One region of the Microbispora cellulosiformans genome, then DNA from elsewhere that is predicted to be linked to it. Evidence: riboswitches for the same ligand, from Rfam matches in the RefSeq annotation. Region 1 holds a riboswitch; the other holds the start of a gene.
What was found. A riboswitch is a leader RNA that binds a small molecule or an ion and turns the genes downstream of it on or off. The one in region 1 is predicted to bind cyclic di-AMP.
Positions count from the first base shown of each region.

Region 1 (7,728 bases):
TGCTGGAAGACGAACCCCAGGTGGCGGGCGCGCAACGCGGACAGCTCGCGGTCCGACAGCCCCGGCACGTCGTGCCCGGCGATCCGCACGGTGCCGGTGGTGGGCCGGTCGAGGGTGCCGATCAGGTGGAGCATGGTCGACTTTCCCGACCCGGACGGCCCGGCGACGGCCACCAGCTCGCCCTGCTCGACGAGCAGGTCCACCCCGCGCAGCGCCCGCACGCCGCCGTAGGTCCGGGTCACTTCGCGCAGTTCCACGACGTACGGCCCGCCGGCGCGGGCGGGTTCGTTCGGGGGCCGGTTCATGGGGCGGGCACCCCGACCTTCATGCCCTCGGCGAGCCCGGCGCCGGTGATCTCGACCATTCCGCCGCCGAAGGCGCCGGTCTCCACCGGCACGATCCGGGTCGCGGCGCCCTCGACCACCTCCACGCCGAAGCCGCCCTCGCGCAGCGCGAGCAGCGCCTCCACCGGCACGGCCAGCACGTCGCGGCGGCGTTCGCTGACCAGCTCCACCTGCACGGGCGCCTTGTCGAGCCGGGTTTTCGGGGTCCTGGCCAGCGTGATGTCCACGTCGACGGTGCTGTCCTCGTCCTGCCCCTCACCCTGCGAGGCCGCCTTGGCGACCGTGCCGACCGAGGTCACTCTGCCTTTGACGCGTTCACCGCCGGGCAGCTCCACCGCGACCGTGGCGCCCTTCCGCACCAGCGCCTGGTCACTCGTGGACAGGTCGACGTGGACGAGGCGGCGCAGGCCCGACACGACCAGGGCCGGTTGCCCGGGGCCGGTCCTGGCGCCGACCTCGGCCCTGGCGTCGGTCACCCGGGCGGCGGCGGGCAGGAACACCACCTGCGAGGCGTCCACCTGCCCGGTCCGCGGCAGCCCGGCGTCGTCCTGCCACTGCCTGACGGCGAGATAGGTGGCGTAGCTGAAGTGGTCGTCCACCGACAGGTCGCCGCCGTAGCCGAGGACCTTCAGGTTGCGTTCGAGCTGCTCGACGTCCGGCCCGTCGGCGACGCCCTGCCGGAGCGTACGGTAGAGCGGCAGCGTGCCGTACATCAGCACGACCGGGCGGCGGGCGACCCGCAGCAGCGGGCGGCCCCGGCGGACGACCGCTCCCTCGGCGGGCACCCAGGTGACGACGCCCCGGGCGTCGGTGACGATCCGCCGCTCCCCGGAGTAGGTGAGCGATCCCTCCACGGTCTTGGTGTCGACCAGGTCCTGCCGGGTGATCGGGGTGGTGGCCGGGACGGCCCGCGCGGAGGGCCCGCCCGCGCCGTCGCCTCCACCCCCACCTCCGCCCGGCCTGCCACCGGGGCCGCCGCCCGTCACGGCGACGGCCGTTCCCGCGGCGGCCAGCGCCAGGACGCCCGCCCCGGCGAGCACCAGGGCCCGGCGCGTCACGGCCGCTCCCCCGGCGCGAACTCCTCGCACTCCTTCTGCGCCGCTTCCATCGTCTTCTCCTGGCCCGGCTTGACCTTGACGAGGAGCCCTTCGCCAGGCTTGGGGTCGGCCATGTCGATGCCGTGTTCGCGCATGCACTGGGCGAACTTGAGCATCCGGTCGCGTTCCCGGGGGTCGTCGGCGCCCGCCCGGTCGCCGACGGCGTTCTTCATGAAGTGCTCGCAGGCCCGCATGGCCTCGCGGGTCGTCGCCTCCTCTCCCTTCCGGCCGCGGATCTGGACGCGGCCGGAGGCGTCGGGGTCGGGCATGTCCACGCCGTGTTCCCGCATGCACTGGGCGAACTTGATCTGGGCCTCGCGCAGGTCGGTGCTCGCCGAGGCCGACGGCGTGGCCCCGGCCGTGGTCCTGGCCGTGGACGCGGCGGCGATTCCGTCGCCGTCGGAGGCGCCGCCCTCGGCGTCACCACAGGCTGCCGCCGTCGCGAGGGTCGTCGCGAGAGCCGTGGCGAGGGCCAGGCGCAGCCCCGTCCGTACGGGTCGCGGGCGCAGGGGTCGTGAGCGTGTCGGTCGCAGGCGCATGGTCGTTCCTCCTCCCCCGGGGCCTTCGCCCGGGACGGGGCCCAACTCCAGCGCAGCCGGTGCTAATCACGGATAAGGAGGAGCCGCGGGTGATCCGGGAGGCTTCGCTTATCCGGGCCTAACACCGCGTGCGCCACTGTCGGTGCCGAGCGGGAGGCGAGGATGCGGGTGCTGGTGGTCGAGGACGAGGAACAACTGGCCGACGCCGTCGCCCGCGGGCTGCGGCTGCACGCGATCGCGGTCGACGTGGCCTACGACGGCCGGGAGGCGCTGGAGCTGGCCTCCTACGTCGGCTACGACGTGGTGGTGCTCGACCGCGACCTGCCCGACGTCCACGGGGACGAGGTGTGCCGGGAGCTGGTCACGGCGAGCGGCGCGAGCCGGATCCTCATGCTGACCGCGGCGGGGCGGGTGCGGGACCGGGTCGGCGGCCTGGCCCTGGGCGCCGACGACTACCTGGTCAAGCCGTTCGTGTTCGCCGAGCTGGTGGCGCGGGTGCGGGCGCTGGCCCGGCGCACCCCCCGGGCCGCGCCGCCGGTGCTGGAGCGCGCCGGGATCCGGCTCGACCCGGCCCGCCGTACGGTGGCCCGGGACGGGCGGCAGGTGGCGCTGGGCCGCCGCGAGTTCGACGTGCTGCACGAGCTGATGCGCGCCGGCGGCGGCCTGGTCAGCTCGGCGCGGCTGCGCGCGAGCGTGTGGGACGAGCACGCCGGCGCCGGCACGGGCGTGCTGCGCGTCACCATCACCTCGCTGCGCAGGAAACTGGGCGACCCCCCGGTGATCGAGAACGTCCCGGGCCGGGGGTACCGCCTGTGACCCGCCGCCTGCTGGTGTGGCGCAGGCTGGGGCTGCGGACGCGGCTCACCCTGCTGTACGGCGGGCTGTTCTTCGTCGCGGGCTCGGTGCTGCTGTGGTTCACCCACCTGCTGACCGCGCGGGCGCTCAACCAGCGGTTCGTCGTGGCGGTGGACAAGGTGAGCCACGGCGGGCGCCCTGCCCCCGCGGTGTCCGGCGCCGCCCTGCCCGCCGACAGCCTGCCGGGCGGCGCGCTCGGCGCCGACGTGATCGCGCGGCGCGTGCGCACCGACGTCGAGCAGGGCGCCGCCGACGTGCTGAACGACGTGCTCCGGTCGTCGCTGATCGTGATGATCCTCGTCGGGGTGGTCGCGGTGGTGCTGGGCTACCTGGTGGCCGACCGCGCGCTGCGCCCGCTCGACCGGGTGACCGAGACCGCGCAGCGGCTGTCGGAGAGCACCCTGCACGAGCGGATCGCCCTGCGCGGCCCGCAGGACGAGATCAAGCGGCTCGCCGACACCTTCGACGCGATGCTCGACCGGCTGCACCGGGTCTTCGACGCCCAGCGCCGTTTCATCGCCAACGCCTCCCACGAACTGCGCACCCCGCTGGCGGTGAACCGCACGGTGCTGGAGGTGTCGCTGGAGGAGCCCGCCGCGTCGGAGGACCTCAAGGCGCTGGCCCGGGCGCTGCTGGGCGCCACCGCCCGGTACGAGCGGCTGATCGACGGGCTGCTCATGCTGGCGCAGTCGGAGCAGGAGATCACCACCCGCAGGCCGGTGGACCTGCGGCAGGTCGTCCGTACGGCGATGGAGCAGATCGGCCCGCAGCCGCGCCGAGGGAAGGTCACGGTGCACGAGGACCTGCGCCCGGCCGTCGCGCACGGCGATCCGCTCTTCCTGGAACGCTGCCTGGTCAACCTGCTGGAGAACGCCGTCAAGTACAACGTTCGGGACGGGGAGGTCTGGGTCCGGCTGCGCGAGGACGACGCCGGGGCGTGCCTGACGGTGGAGAACACCGGGCCGCCGGTGCCGCCGTACGAGGTCGGCGACCTGTTCGAGCCGTTCCGGCGGCACGGCGGCGACCGGATCCGGTCGGCCCGCGGCGCCGGGCTCGGCCTGTCCATCGTCCGCGCCATCGCGGTCGCGCACGGCGGTACGGCCGACGCCCGTGCCCGGCCGGAGGGCGGCCTGACGGTGACCGTACGTCTGCCCAGGTGAGCGAGGTGCGTTCGCTCTGGGCGAACAAAGGTGTGAGCAGAGGAGAAGAAGGGGAACGCGGCATCCCCGGCGGGGCGGGCGAACCCGCCCTTTGCGCTCGCCCGTCCGGCATCGCGCCAGGTAAAACCCGAGTTGTCATCACTTGACCGGTTTGGGCTTGTCTATTACTTTTTGAGCAACTCAGGGCCCACTTGCTCATCTCAGTGGTCAAGAAAGCCCACCTCACACCGACGCGGCCGGCCGATCTCGGCCTGCCGCCCGGCCGCCTAATCCGCGTAAGCGGAGCCGGGGACCCAACCTCTTCCTGGGGTGAATCGGCATACCTGCCGTAGGGCGACTTCCAGCCCGAACCCGTCAGCTAACCCGGTCGGCGGCATGGAAGCAAAGGGAGTCCGCCCATCATGCACGCCCTCTCGACCTGTCTGCGCACGGCCCTCGCCGGCGGAGTCCTCGCCTCGGCCGTGGCGATCGCCTCTCCCGCCGCGCAGGCGGCGGACAACCCGGCCTCCGGCAAGGGCCCGGCCGCAGCGGCCGCGGCCGCGCCGTCCCTGACCGAGATCGCCGCCCGGCTGCCCAAGGTCGGCCCCCAGGACGTCATCAAGCTGGCCGCGAGCCAGGTCGGCATCAGCGAGAACTCCGCCGGCGGCGGGACCAAGTTCCAGGAGTGGTACATGACCAGCCCGCGCGCCCGCGAGACCCTCGCGCGCGACGGCGGGGCGCTGGAGGAATACGAGAACGCCCCCTGGTGCGACATGTTCGTCTCCTGGGTGGGCCAGCAGCTCGGCATCCAGCCGGTGATGGGTTCCGACGCCTACACCGTGGAGCACGCCCGCTGGTTCGCCGACCACGGCCGCTGGGGCCGTACGCCCAAGCCCGGGGCCGTGGTGTTCTTCAGCTGGAGCGGCAGCAACAAGATCGGCGACATCCAGCACGTCGGCTTCGTCGTCAGGGACAACGGCGACGGCACCATCCGCACCGTCGAGGGCAACACCGGCAACGGCGCCGTCGAGGCCCGCACCCGCCCCGCCTGGCAGGTCGCCGGGTACGGCTACCCGGTCTACCCCGCCGAGCTCGCCTCCTGACGACCCCCGGGCCGGGGATCGCGAACCATGGTTCCCGACCCCCGGCCCGGGTGCTCATCGATCAGCCGATTCCCACCACGTCAGATTGGCGGCCGCCCGGGCCGCCGGCTCGATGATCTCCCACGCCTCGGCGATGAGCCCGTCGTCGAGCCGCCAGATGTCGACGACCGCGATCCCCGGCCCGGCGCCGGGGAGCCGGCGCCGCGAGTGCATCACGACGTGATCACCATCGGCCAGCACATGCAGGATCTCGACCCGCATGCCCGCGAGCGGGACGAGCGCGGCGCGTACGGCGGCGAGCCATTCCGTCTTGGTCTTCGAGGTCGAATCCGGCCGGTGATGGGTGAAGTCGTCGCTCAGCAACGGCGCGAGCGCGTCGACGTCGCCCGTCGCGACCAGTGCCGTCAGCGCCCGCTGGACGATGCTCTTGTTGTCGGTGGTCGTGTTCCGCGTAGTCACGGGACGCAGTGTCTCCGCCGCCCGCGACGGTGTCGATGAACTCCCATTTCATGGCGCGGAGCGCCACGATGAGTAGCATCGGCGGTCATGCGCACGGTCGGGGAACTGTTACGGGAATGGCGGCATCGCCGGCGGCTCAGCCAGCTCGATCTCGCGATCGCCGCCGACGTCTCGGCCCGTCACGTCAGCCTGGTGGAGACCGGCAGGTCCAACCCGAGCGCCGACATGGTCCTCCGGCTCGCCGACCAGCTCGACGTGCCGTTGCGTGAGCGCAACGTGCTGTTGCTCGCCGCCGGCTTCGCGCCCCGCTACGCCGAGCGGCCGCTCGACGGGGACGCGCTGCCGGCGGCCTGGGACGCGATCGCACGGGTGCTGCGCGCGCACGAGCCGTACCCGGCGCTGGTCATCGACCGCCGATGGAACATCCTGATGACCAATCGCGCCATCGACCCGTTCCTCGCCGACGTCGCCCCCGACCTGCTACGGCCGCCGGTCAACATGGTGCGGCTGGGACTGGACCCGCGCGGGCTCGCTCACCGGATCGTCAACCTGGCCGAGGTGCGCTCGCTCCTGCGTACCCGTATCGGACGTCAGCTCGCCACCGCTCCCGATCCCGAGCTCACCGCCCTGTACGAGGAACTCCTGGCACCCGGCTCCGAGGACGCGAGCCCCGCGATCGGGTCCGAGATCGCCGTACCGATGATCTTCCGCTTCGGTGGACGGGAACTACGACTGTTCTCGACCACCACGACGTTCGGCACCCCGACGGACATCACCCTGGACGAGATCGCGATCGAGTCGTACTACCCGTCGGACGCCGAGAGCGCCGCCTACTTCACCACGTCCGGCGCCGGAGCCGACCCGCGGCCGCGCACCAGCGGCAGGTAGACCTCGTCGACGATCTCGACGAGGACGTCGTCGGGCGCGGTGGGCACCCCGCGCACCACGAACTCGTTGCGCAGCAGGACGACGGCCACCGTGGCGACCCGGGGATGGAGCGCCTCGGGGGACGCCTCGCCGCGCGCGACCGCCCGGCCCAGTACGGTCAGCCAGGCGGCGGCAGCGGCGTCGCCCGACTGCTCCGGTAGCTGCGTGAGGAACTCCTGCGCGCCGCCGGCGGCCGACATCAGCTCGCGCAGGATCGCGCCGAGGGGGGAGCTCCAGTGGCGGTTGGCCCCGCGCAGCATCTCCAGGACGTCGCCGCGCAGGTCGCCGGTGTCGGGCGGCTGGACCGCCGTGACCAGTTGCCGGTAGGCGGCGACGCCGAGGGCGAGCCGGCTGGGCCAGCGGCGGTAGATGGCGTTCTTGTTGGTGCCGGCGCGGGCGGCGACCTTGTCCATGGTCAGCCCGGCGTACCCGGATTCGAGCATCTCGTCCACCGCGGCGCGCAGGATCGCCTCCTCCAGGGAGGCGCCGCGCCGCCGCGTCCGCCCCGCCCCTGGAGGTTTGCCCGAGTCGTTCACCGCGAGCCTTCCCGCTGCACAACCGCCCGTACCCTACCTGCGGATCTGGTGGGAACGTTAGCGAACCGGCAAGGTACTCCGCGTACCGGAAGACGAGGAGTGGGCGCTCGGTCCTCTCTGGGACTGGACACCCCCGGCCGTGCACCCTTCCCTCACTTGATCACACGGTAGGTCAGGTGCTCGGCGGCCGGGGTGGACACGGAGCCGAGCGGCTCCAGCCGCAGGGACCCGGGCATGCCCTCGGGGAACAACGACGTGCCGCCGCCGAGGATGAGGGGGGCGAGGTGGATCCGGAGGATGTCCACCAGGCCGGCGCGCAGGAACTGCTCCGCGATCGCGCCGCCTCCCAGGATCACGACGTCCTTGCCCCCGGCTGCGGCGCGCGCCTTGTCCACGGCGCTGTCGAGGCCGTCCGTGACGAAGTGGAACCGGTCGCGCAACCGCACCTTCTCCGGCCGCGAGTGGGTGACGACGAAGACGGGCGGGGCGGCGATCTGGTCCTGGTCGTGGCCGTAGCCGACCTCGTCGCCCCATCCGTTGGGCCCGTCGACGACGTCGAAGGTGCGCCGGCCCATGATGACGGCTCCGGTGTCGACGAAGGACCTGTGGAGGATCTCCGCGTCGCGCGGCGTCCGCTCGTCCGTCACCCAGGCGTGCAGGATCTCACCGCCCACCCCCAGCCCGTGGTCGGGGCCGGCGCCCGGCGCGGTGACGTACCCGTCCAGCGAC
Region 1 covers NZ_VYTZ01000005.1:147,789-155,516, forward strand. The annotation lists gene F5972_RS14885 (ABC transporter ATP-binding protein) at 1-305, opposite strand, end outside; gene F5972_RS14890 (efflux RND transporter periplasmic adaptor subunit) at 302-1,402, opposite strand; gene F5972_RS14895 (hypothetical protein) at 1,399-1,980, opposite strand; gene F5972_RS14900 (response regulator transcription factor) at 2,143-2,796, shown strand; gene F5972_RS14905 (sensor histidine kinase) at 2,793-3,995, shown strand; cyclic di-AMP (ydaO/yuaA leader) riboswitch at 4,249-4,383, shown strand; gene F5972_RS14910 (CHAP domain-containing protein) at 4,397-5,077, shown strand; gene F5972_RS14915 (nuclear transport factor 2 family protein) at 5,132-5,536, opposite strand; gene F5972_RS14920 (helix-turn-helix domain-containing protein) at 5,624-6,424, shown strand; gene F5972_RS14925 (TetR/AcrR family transcriptional regulator) at 6,367-6,999, opposite strand; gene F5972_RS38835 (SRPBCC domain-containing protein) at 7,152-7,728, opposite strand, start outside.

Region 2 (7,728 bases), on a different contig from region 1:
AACAGCGCCAACACCGCACTGACGGTCATCGAGTATCGCAGCGGCCTGCCGCCCACGATCGTGATGTTCAACGACATGAGCCATCTCCCGGCCGGCCTGCGCTGGACCGGGTTCCCCGGAGGCGTCAGGCCGTGAGGCGGCTACGGTCCGGGTGGACATCGATGCCGCGCGAGCCGGACCGCGTCGCCCTCGCGGTCGTCCTCGCGGTCGTACGCCCGGCCGCGTGCGGGGGGGGCGCCCGGGCGGGCGCCACCCCCGGTGGTCATCGCCGGTCAGGCGATGGTGCAGGGGCTCCCGTTGAGGGTGAACGAGGTGGGCTTGCCGGCGTTGCCGGTGTGGTTGGCCTGGAAGCCGACCTCAGTCGTGCCTCCGGGCGCCAGCGTGCCGTTGTAGCTCATGTTCTTCGCGGTGACCTGGCCACTGGTGGGCGAGTAGGTGGCGTTCCACCCGCTGGTGATCGTCTGCCCGCCGGGGAGCGTGAAGACGAGCGACCAGCCGTTGATGGTGGAGGAGCCGGTGTTGGTGATGGCCAGGTTCTCCGTCAGGCCGTTGTTCCACGCGTTGACCGTGGCGGTGACGCGGCAGGCGCCCGTTCCGCCGCTGGGCGACTGGGACGGGGACTGCGACGGCGACTGCGACGGCGACTGGGAGGGGGACTGCGACGGGGACTGCGAGGGCGAAGCCGAGGGAGACGTCGTCGGACCGGACTGGAACTGGGTGAAGAACTTCCACACCTCCGCGGTCGTCCAGGTCCTGGCACCGCTGGTGGAGGTGGACCCGTCGTTCGGGGAGGGGGTGTGGTCCCCGTCGAACGCGGCCCAGACGACCGGGTATCCGGCCCGGCATCCCGAGTAGGCGGTGATGATGTGCGTCAGGCTGCCCTGCGAGGGTTCCCGCGGGCTCTGGGGCGTGCAGCCGTTGTTCGAGACGAACCTGTCACGCAGCGACCGTCCCTGGGAGATGTTGAGCACCGAGTCGTGGATGCCGTGGATTCCCATGTACGCGACGGGCTGCGTGCCGCCGTTGCACCCGCTGAGCTGCGCGCCGGAGTAGACCGCGACCGCGCGGAAGACGGTCGGCCGGGCACAGGCGACCGCGAAGCTCATCGCGCCGCCGTAGCTCCAGCCCAGGGCGAAACGCTGCGTCGTGTCGACGCAGAGATTGCTCTCGACAAGCTTCAGCATGTCGTCGGTGAAGGTCAGGTCCTCACCGTTGGAGTTGCCCCAGCCGTTGTTGATGCCCTGCGGCGCGATGAAGATCGTGCTGTTGTTGGAGACCTGCTTGAGCCCGTAGTAGGCCCAGACGGCTCCGTCCGATCCGCCCGAGTCGACGATCTGGGCGGTGCCGTTCAGCCAGTGGTACGCGATGATCAACCGGTAGGGACGGGTGTTGTCGTAGTTGTCGGGAATCCGCAGGATCCAGCTGCGATTCTTGCCGCTGGTCGTGATCGTCTGCGAGCCGCTTCTGAGGGTCGGGGTCTTACCGCATCCGGCGGTCGTCGCCGCGGCGGCGCTCGCCGAGGACGTCTTGGCCGAGCCGAGGCTGTCGCTCAGCGCCGTTTGCCCGGTCGCCAGAACGAGAAGCGCGGCCGCCGCGACGGCGGCGAAGATGGATTTCTGTCTCAATTTCACGCAACTCCCTTTACCATTCGAAAATCCACGTGCGTCGACAGGACAGTTATTTGTTTTTCCTTCGTCCGGCAGGGCGTCCGCGGCCGGCCTGTGCAGGTCGGCCGGGCGGTCTTCCCGGATTCAAATGCAAGTGAGCCCACCCGTCAGTCGACCCGGGGCGGCACGCTCCGCCCGGCGTTGGGTCCAGTGCGTGTTAGCGCTAACAGCAGCCGGGGGCAGCCAGGGGCTCCTCTCTAACGGGCGACTGGTGGTGGTGGTGAACCGGAGCAAATAAGAAGTCATGCGACATGTCAAGGATCTTGTCTTCGGTCCGGCGGCCCCTCTCCGGTGCGCGTCCATTCATTCGGTTTTTGACCAGGGAAAAGGCCGCGGCCGCCGGCGCCGCCTCGATGTAAATTTCATCGCCGCCGGTTTCGTGGGAAGCGGGCCGGATGGCCGATCATGGAGGTGCCGGGAGACCGTTCGCCCGGCCGGCATGAGGAGAGCGACGCATGACCTTCGTGAAGGATGTCGAGGCCCGTGGCACGCACCACTGCGAGACGACGGCGCTGGGGGTGCTGTTACGGCATGAAGGGCTCGACCTGTCCGAGCCCATGCTGTTCGGACTGGGGTCGGGCCTGTCCTTCGTCTACTGGGACAGCAAGGCCATGCCGGTCCCGTTTCTCGGGGGCCGGGTCAAGCCGTTCGAACTCACCAGGAACCTGGCCGCCAGACTGGGGCTGACGCTGGTGACCGAGGAGACCACCTCGCCACGTAAGGCGTGGGAGAACGTGGCCGCGTCCGTCGACGCGGGCCGGCCGGTCGGCCTCCAGCTCGACTGCTACCACCTGGACTACTTCCGCACCAAGGTGCACTTCGGCGGTCACGTCGTCGCGATGTACGGCTACGACGAGCACGAGGTCTACCTGGTGGACACCGGCCCGCAGGGCGGAGCGGTGCGCACCAGCCGGGCCGGCCTCGCCAGGGCACGGGCCGAACGCGGCCCGATGACCGGCAGGAACCGGTCCTTCACCATCGCCCTGCCGGAGCGCCCGCTCTCCTGGCAGGACCAGATCATCCCCGCCGTCAGGGAGTGCGCCGGCGCCTTCCTCGCCGCTCCCATCGCGAACCTCGGCTACCGCGGCATCGAGAAGGCCGGCAGGCTGGTGCCCGGATGGCTGCTCCGCGCCGCCGAGCCGCGGCGGGACCTGCCGCAGGCCGCTCTCCTCATGGAGCGGGGCGGCACCGGCGGCGGCCTGTTCCGCGCCCTCTACCGCGACTTCCTCGACGAGTGCGCCTCGCTGATCGACGACGGCCGCCTCCGCACCGGCCACCGGCTGTACGCCGAGGCCGCCGGCCTGTGGACGGAGGTGGCCACCTTGATCGAGAAGGCGGGGGAGAGCGGTGACGCGGGACACCTGGAGCAGGCCGGCGTCATCCTCCACGATCTCTCGCGCGTGGAGAAGGACGCCATGGAGGTGCTGCGTCAGCTGTAGGGGGTCAGTTTCTGCGCTGGAGGAGGAGCGTGACGAACCCCAGGACACCCCGATAACCGCGCAACCACATGTCGCGGTGCTCCAGAGCCGCCGTGCGGGCGTCGGCGGCGTCCGGGCCGGGATGCTCGTTGGCCCAGCGCAGCAGCGTGCCCGTCCAGGACCACTCGTACTCGTCCCATTCGGCCAGGTCGCTGGTGTACGCATAGACCACGTCGAAACCGGCTGACTCGGCGGCGGCGACGGTGCCGGGCAGGTCGAGGAACTCCGACTTCGTGGCGCCCAGGCGGGTGAGCGCCTCCTCGGTCGGCTCGCGCTCCCAGAACCCCTCGCCCACCAGCGCCAGCCCGTTCGGCCGCAGATAGCGGCGGACGTGCTCGACGGTCGGGCCGAGCCCGCCGAAGGCGTGCGTGGCCCCGACGCAGAGCACCAGGTCGTACTGCTCGGCGACCGGGAAGTCGGCGGCCGGGCGCTCGTGGAAGCGGATGCGCTCCCAGACGCCCTGGACCTCGGCCGCGTGCTCCGCCGCCTTGAGCCCGTGCGCGTCGATGTCGACGCCGTCGGCGGTCGCGTCCTGGTAGAGCGCCAGCGCGCGCAGCGTCCAGGCGCCCTCGCCGCAGCCGAGATCGAGGATCCTCGCCCCCTCGGCCAGCCGTGCCCGGCGCAGCAGCCGGGTCACGTTGGCGCCGGAGACCGGCGCGGCGATGGGGTGGTCCCGATGAGCGAGATGGCTGATCAGCTGGCGATCCATGGCCCAATACTTCCGCATCCCCGGATGCTTTCGGCAAGCCGAATTCGCCCCGGCGGGCGGCGTGTCGCCGCCGCGGCCGGCCTCCGGCGGAGACGCCGGCACAGGGGACCGGACATCTCCGCCGAGGACGTGCCATGACGCCTGCGTCACACGCCGGGGCGTACGGCGGCGACGAAGTTGCTCCTCCAGTAGCCCTTGAGGCGGTCGACCCTGACCACCGCGCCGGAGTGGGGAGCGTTGATCACCTTCTTGTTCCCTATGTACATGCCCACGTGGCCGCCGCCGCTGGTGAAGATGAGGTCACCCGGCTTGAGACGCGCCAGGGAGACCCTCTTCTTGACGGCGCTGAGGATGGACCACGTCGTACGCGGGATCTTGACGCCGGCCTTGCGCCAGGCGAACTGGACCAGCCCGGAGCAGTCGAACGCCCGCGGGCCCGTGGCGCCCCAGACGTAGGGATCGCCGAGGTGCTTTCTCGCCACCTTGATGGCCTGCTCGGCCTTCTCCTGCTGGAGAGCGGCTTTGGTGAGCTTCGTGTCCACGGAGGCCTCCGCGGGGGTGGCGGCGGCCTGTCCGGCGTACGGGGTGAACGCCGTGACGGGAGGCTCGGGCGGGATGGCCGTCGAGTCCGGGGGCGGGGCTGTCACGGTCCCCGTGACGGCGCCGGCGGGGAGTGCGCCGAAGCCTCCCAGGGAGACGGTGAGCGCTGCGCTACTCAGCGTGACGCAGGCAGCGCGAAGCAGGGTGGTGGGGTTGGCGGACAGGGGATCTCTCCTAGAGTCTTCCGCTTGCGCCTACCGGGTTAGCTGACGGATTCGGGCAGGGAAGTCGCCCTACGGCGCTGGGCGCGCCGATTCACCCCAGACCTTCGGGTCGAAGGTCGATTGGTTCCCCGGTTCCGGGCCTCCTTGCTGGCCCGGATTCGGCATCACCGGCGCCCAGGGGGGGCGGGAGAGCACATGGCGACGGTGACAGTGGATGCGCTTTCCGAACACGGCCTGGCCGGGTTCGTTGGGCAAGGAAACTACCAAGACACGCCATATTGGCGCAAAGGGTGCAAATCGGATTATGATCGCATAAAGGGATCATAAGGCGAGAATCCGCAGGTCAGGAGGCGTTGCAAAGTCGGCGAACGTGACGCGCGTCACACTCGTCCAAGCGAGGCCGGGGGGCCGCGCCAGACGGGGACCTGCGCGGCGAGCCCACGAAGCGGGCGCGCCGGAGCCACCCGAAAGGCGGAGACCCGCGCGGCGGGACCTGTGAGGCGGACACGCCGTGGGGCGGAGAACCCCACGGCGGCGGACGCGCCGCGGGGGGACGGAACCGGCCGCCGGTGACGTCAGCGGGTCACGGCGTGCGCCAGAACGTGCCGTTGGCCGAGGGGTCGTCGGGGTCGCCCTGCGGGACGCTGAAGCCCGCGCCCCACATCGTCGCCGTTCCCGGCCTGCGGGCGACGGAGAACACGACGGCGTCGGTGCCGGACTTCCGGACGAGCCGGGCCTGCCGCCACGTCGAGCCCGTGACCTGCCACAGGGTCGGGTTCCAGCTGCCCTGCAGGACCCAGACGCCGCCCCTGCCGTCGGGCTCCACCTCGGTGTACGGCTGGGCGTTGGCGGTGCCCATGGAGACGGTCCACGACCTGCCGTTCCAGTGCATCACCAGGGTGCGGCCGAAGTTCACGTCGTCGCCCTGCTCGTCGGCGCCTTCCCAGCTCACCCCGCCGACGACCCACACGTTCTTCGAGCCCACGACCGCGATGTCCTGGATGGTCACGACGGCGTCCCGCGCGGGAACGGCGGGAGCCGGCGCCGGGACCAGGGACCAGGACCTCCCGTTCCATCGCATGATCGAGGGCTGGTTGCCCTTGACGCCCGCCGCCCAGGCCACGCCGGCCTTGTACGCGTCGACGGCGGAGGCGCGGCCCGGCAGCCGGACGCTCCTCCAGGACGACCCGGTCCAGTGCCTCGCCGTGGCGGACGACGCGGCGACCGCCCAGATGTCCTTCGCGCCCGTCGCGTCGGCGTCCGTCGCCGAGAAGCCGCCGCCCAGCGAGCGCGTGGTCCACGCGCGGCCGTTCCAGCGTGCCGCCCTGCCCTCGCCGAAGACCCACACGTTCGTGCCGGAGGTGGCCGTCACCGCCCGCAGTTCGTACGGCGGGCTGTTCGGGACGACCCGCCAGGATCGGCCGTCGAACCGCTCGACCAGCCCCCGCTGTCGGCCGTTCACGACCCGGTGCCCGGCCGCCCACACCGATCCGTCGCCCAGGACCGTCACGTCGTTGAGCACGTCATCTCCGGGCAGCGTGTTCACCTTGGCCGGCTTCCACGCAGGCACGGGCGCCTCCGCCTGGTAGCCCTGGTGGGCCGCACCGGACGCGGCCGCGGGCGGCACGCTCGCCAGGCCGAGAACCATCACCCCTGCGAAGACTGCGGTACGCATGACGCTCCCCTCCGTTCGCCCATATGACGTCCAATCGAGGACATTCGTTCACCGAACGGCCACAGGGCTTCTCAGGAGTCCCTGCGCTTCCTTTCCGTCCACGCCTCGTACGTGCTGTCTCCGGGGAGCACCCAGACCGTCGTGTCGGGCCTAGCGATCTTCCGTAGCGGTGTCGCCCTGCCGGTCGCCGCCGAGACCCGGTAGATCGTCACCCCGGCCCGGGTCCTGGACCGGACGATCAGGTGGTCCGCCCGGTCGAAGGCGAGGTCGTCGACGTACTGCCCGCGCGGCAGCCGTACGGTCACCGTGCGGCTCGTGCGGCCGGTACGCAGGTTGAGCAGGCGCACCTGGCGATAGTTCGGCCATCTGCCGACCAGCGCCGCCACCGTGACGTGGTCGTTCGCCAGCGCCGTCGCGGACAGCCGCGTCTTGCGGCTCACCCGCGCACGCAGGGTCCGGTCGAACACCGTGAGCCGATCCTCCTGGGCCAGGAGCAGCCGCCCGCCGTCCGGGCTGAATCCCAGGAAGCTCCACGTGTCCGTGCGTCCGGGAGGCGGCAGCACCTTGCCCTTCCGCAGGTCGGCGAAGATCCCCACTCCCGGGCCCGAGGTGGTGGTGACCACGTAACCGCCGTCGTCCGACACGTCCGGCCACTCCTCGCCGATCGAGAAGGCCGTGAGCCGGCGTGACACCACGTGTTCCGCGCCGCGCACGGTCCGCTCGACGAACACCCCGTCCGACCTGCGGAAGTAGAAGATGTGCCGGCCGTCGCGGCTGACCAGGAAGGGCGCGGGCACGCCGGGGTTGACCGCGTCGGCGGGCGCCTTCGTGAGCGCTTCCGGCACCTTCACCACCCGCCCGTCGGACAGCACCAGTTCCCAGGCCTGTGTCCGCTTCGCGTACGCGATCGTGGCGGACGTGGCCGGCGCGTCGGCAGCCGCGGGCGGCGTGGCGAGTGGCACGACGGTCAGCGGCACGACGGTCAGGAGAAGCGCGGCGAGAGCCGTACGAGAACCCATGTCCCATGAGATGCCGGAAATCGCGTGAATGTTGCCGCCAAGTCGGCGTACGCCCCTGTGGTCCGGCGGCGCGGGCGCCGGACATGGCGCGCTCCTCCGTGCGGATTCGACAAGTAGCATTGCCGGCATGGCAAACGACGACGCCGCCGTCCTGGCCTCCGTGGGCGCCCGGCTGCGGGCGCTGCGCAGGCAGAACGGCAGCACGCTGAGCCGGCTCGCGGAGTCCACCGGCATCTCGGTCAGCACCCTGTCACGCCTGGAGTCCGGCGAACGCAAGCCCACGCTGGAGCTGTTGCTGCCGCTGGCGCGGGCCTACCAGGTGCCGCTCGACGAACTCGTCGGGGCGCCGCCGGTCGGCGACCCCCGGGTGCGGTTGAAGCCCATCACCCGCTGGGACTCGACGATCGTGCCTCTGA
Region 2 covers NZ_VYTZ01000008.1:212,938-220,665, forward strand. The annotation lists gene F5972_RS23575 (histidine phosphatase family protein) at 1-135, shown strand, start outside; gene F5972_RS23580 (cellulose binding domain-containing protein) at 273-1,625, opposite strand; gene F5972_RS23585 (BtrH N-terminal domain-containing protein) at 2,123-3,106, shown strand; gene F5972_RS23590 (SAM-dependent methyltransferase) at 3,111-3,854, opposite strand; gene F5972_RS23595 (C40 family peptidase) at 4,001-4,501, opposite strand; cyclic di-AMP (ydaO/yuaA leader) riboswitch at 4,631-4,792, opposite strand; gene F5972_RS23600 (hypothetical protein) at 5,202-6,293, opposite strand; gene F5972_RS23605 (TolB-like translocation protein) at 6,365-7,312, opposite strand; gene F5972_RS23610 (helix-turn-helix domain-containing protein) at 7,440-7,728, shown strand, end outside.
Region 2: linked by a shared signal. The riboswitch ahead of F5972_RS23595 (C40 family peptidase) and the one ahead of F5972_RS14910 (CHAP domain-containing protein) in region 1 are both predicted to bind cyclic di-AMP.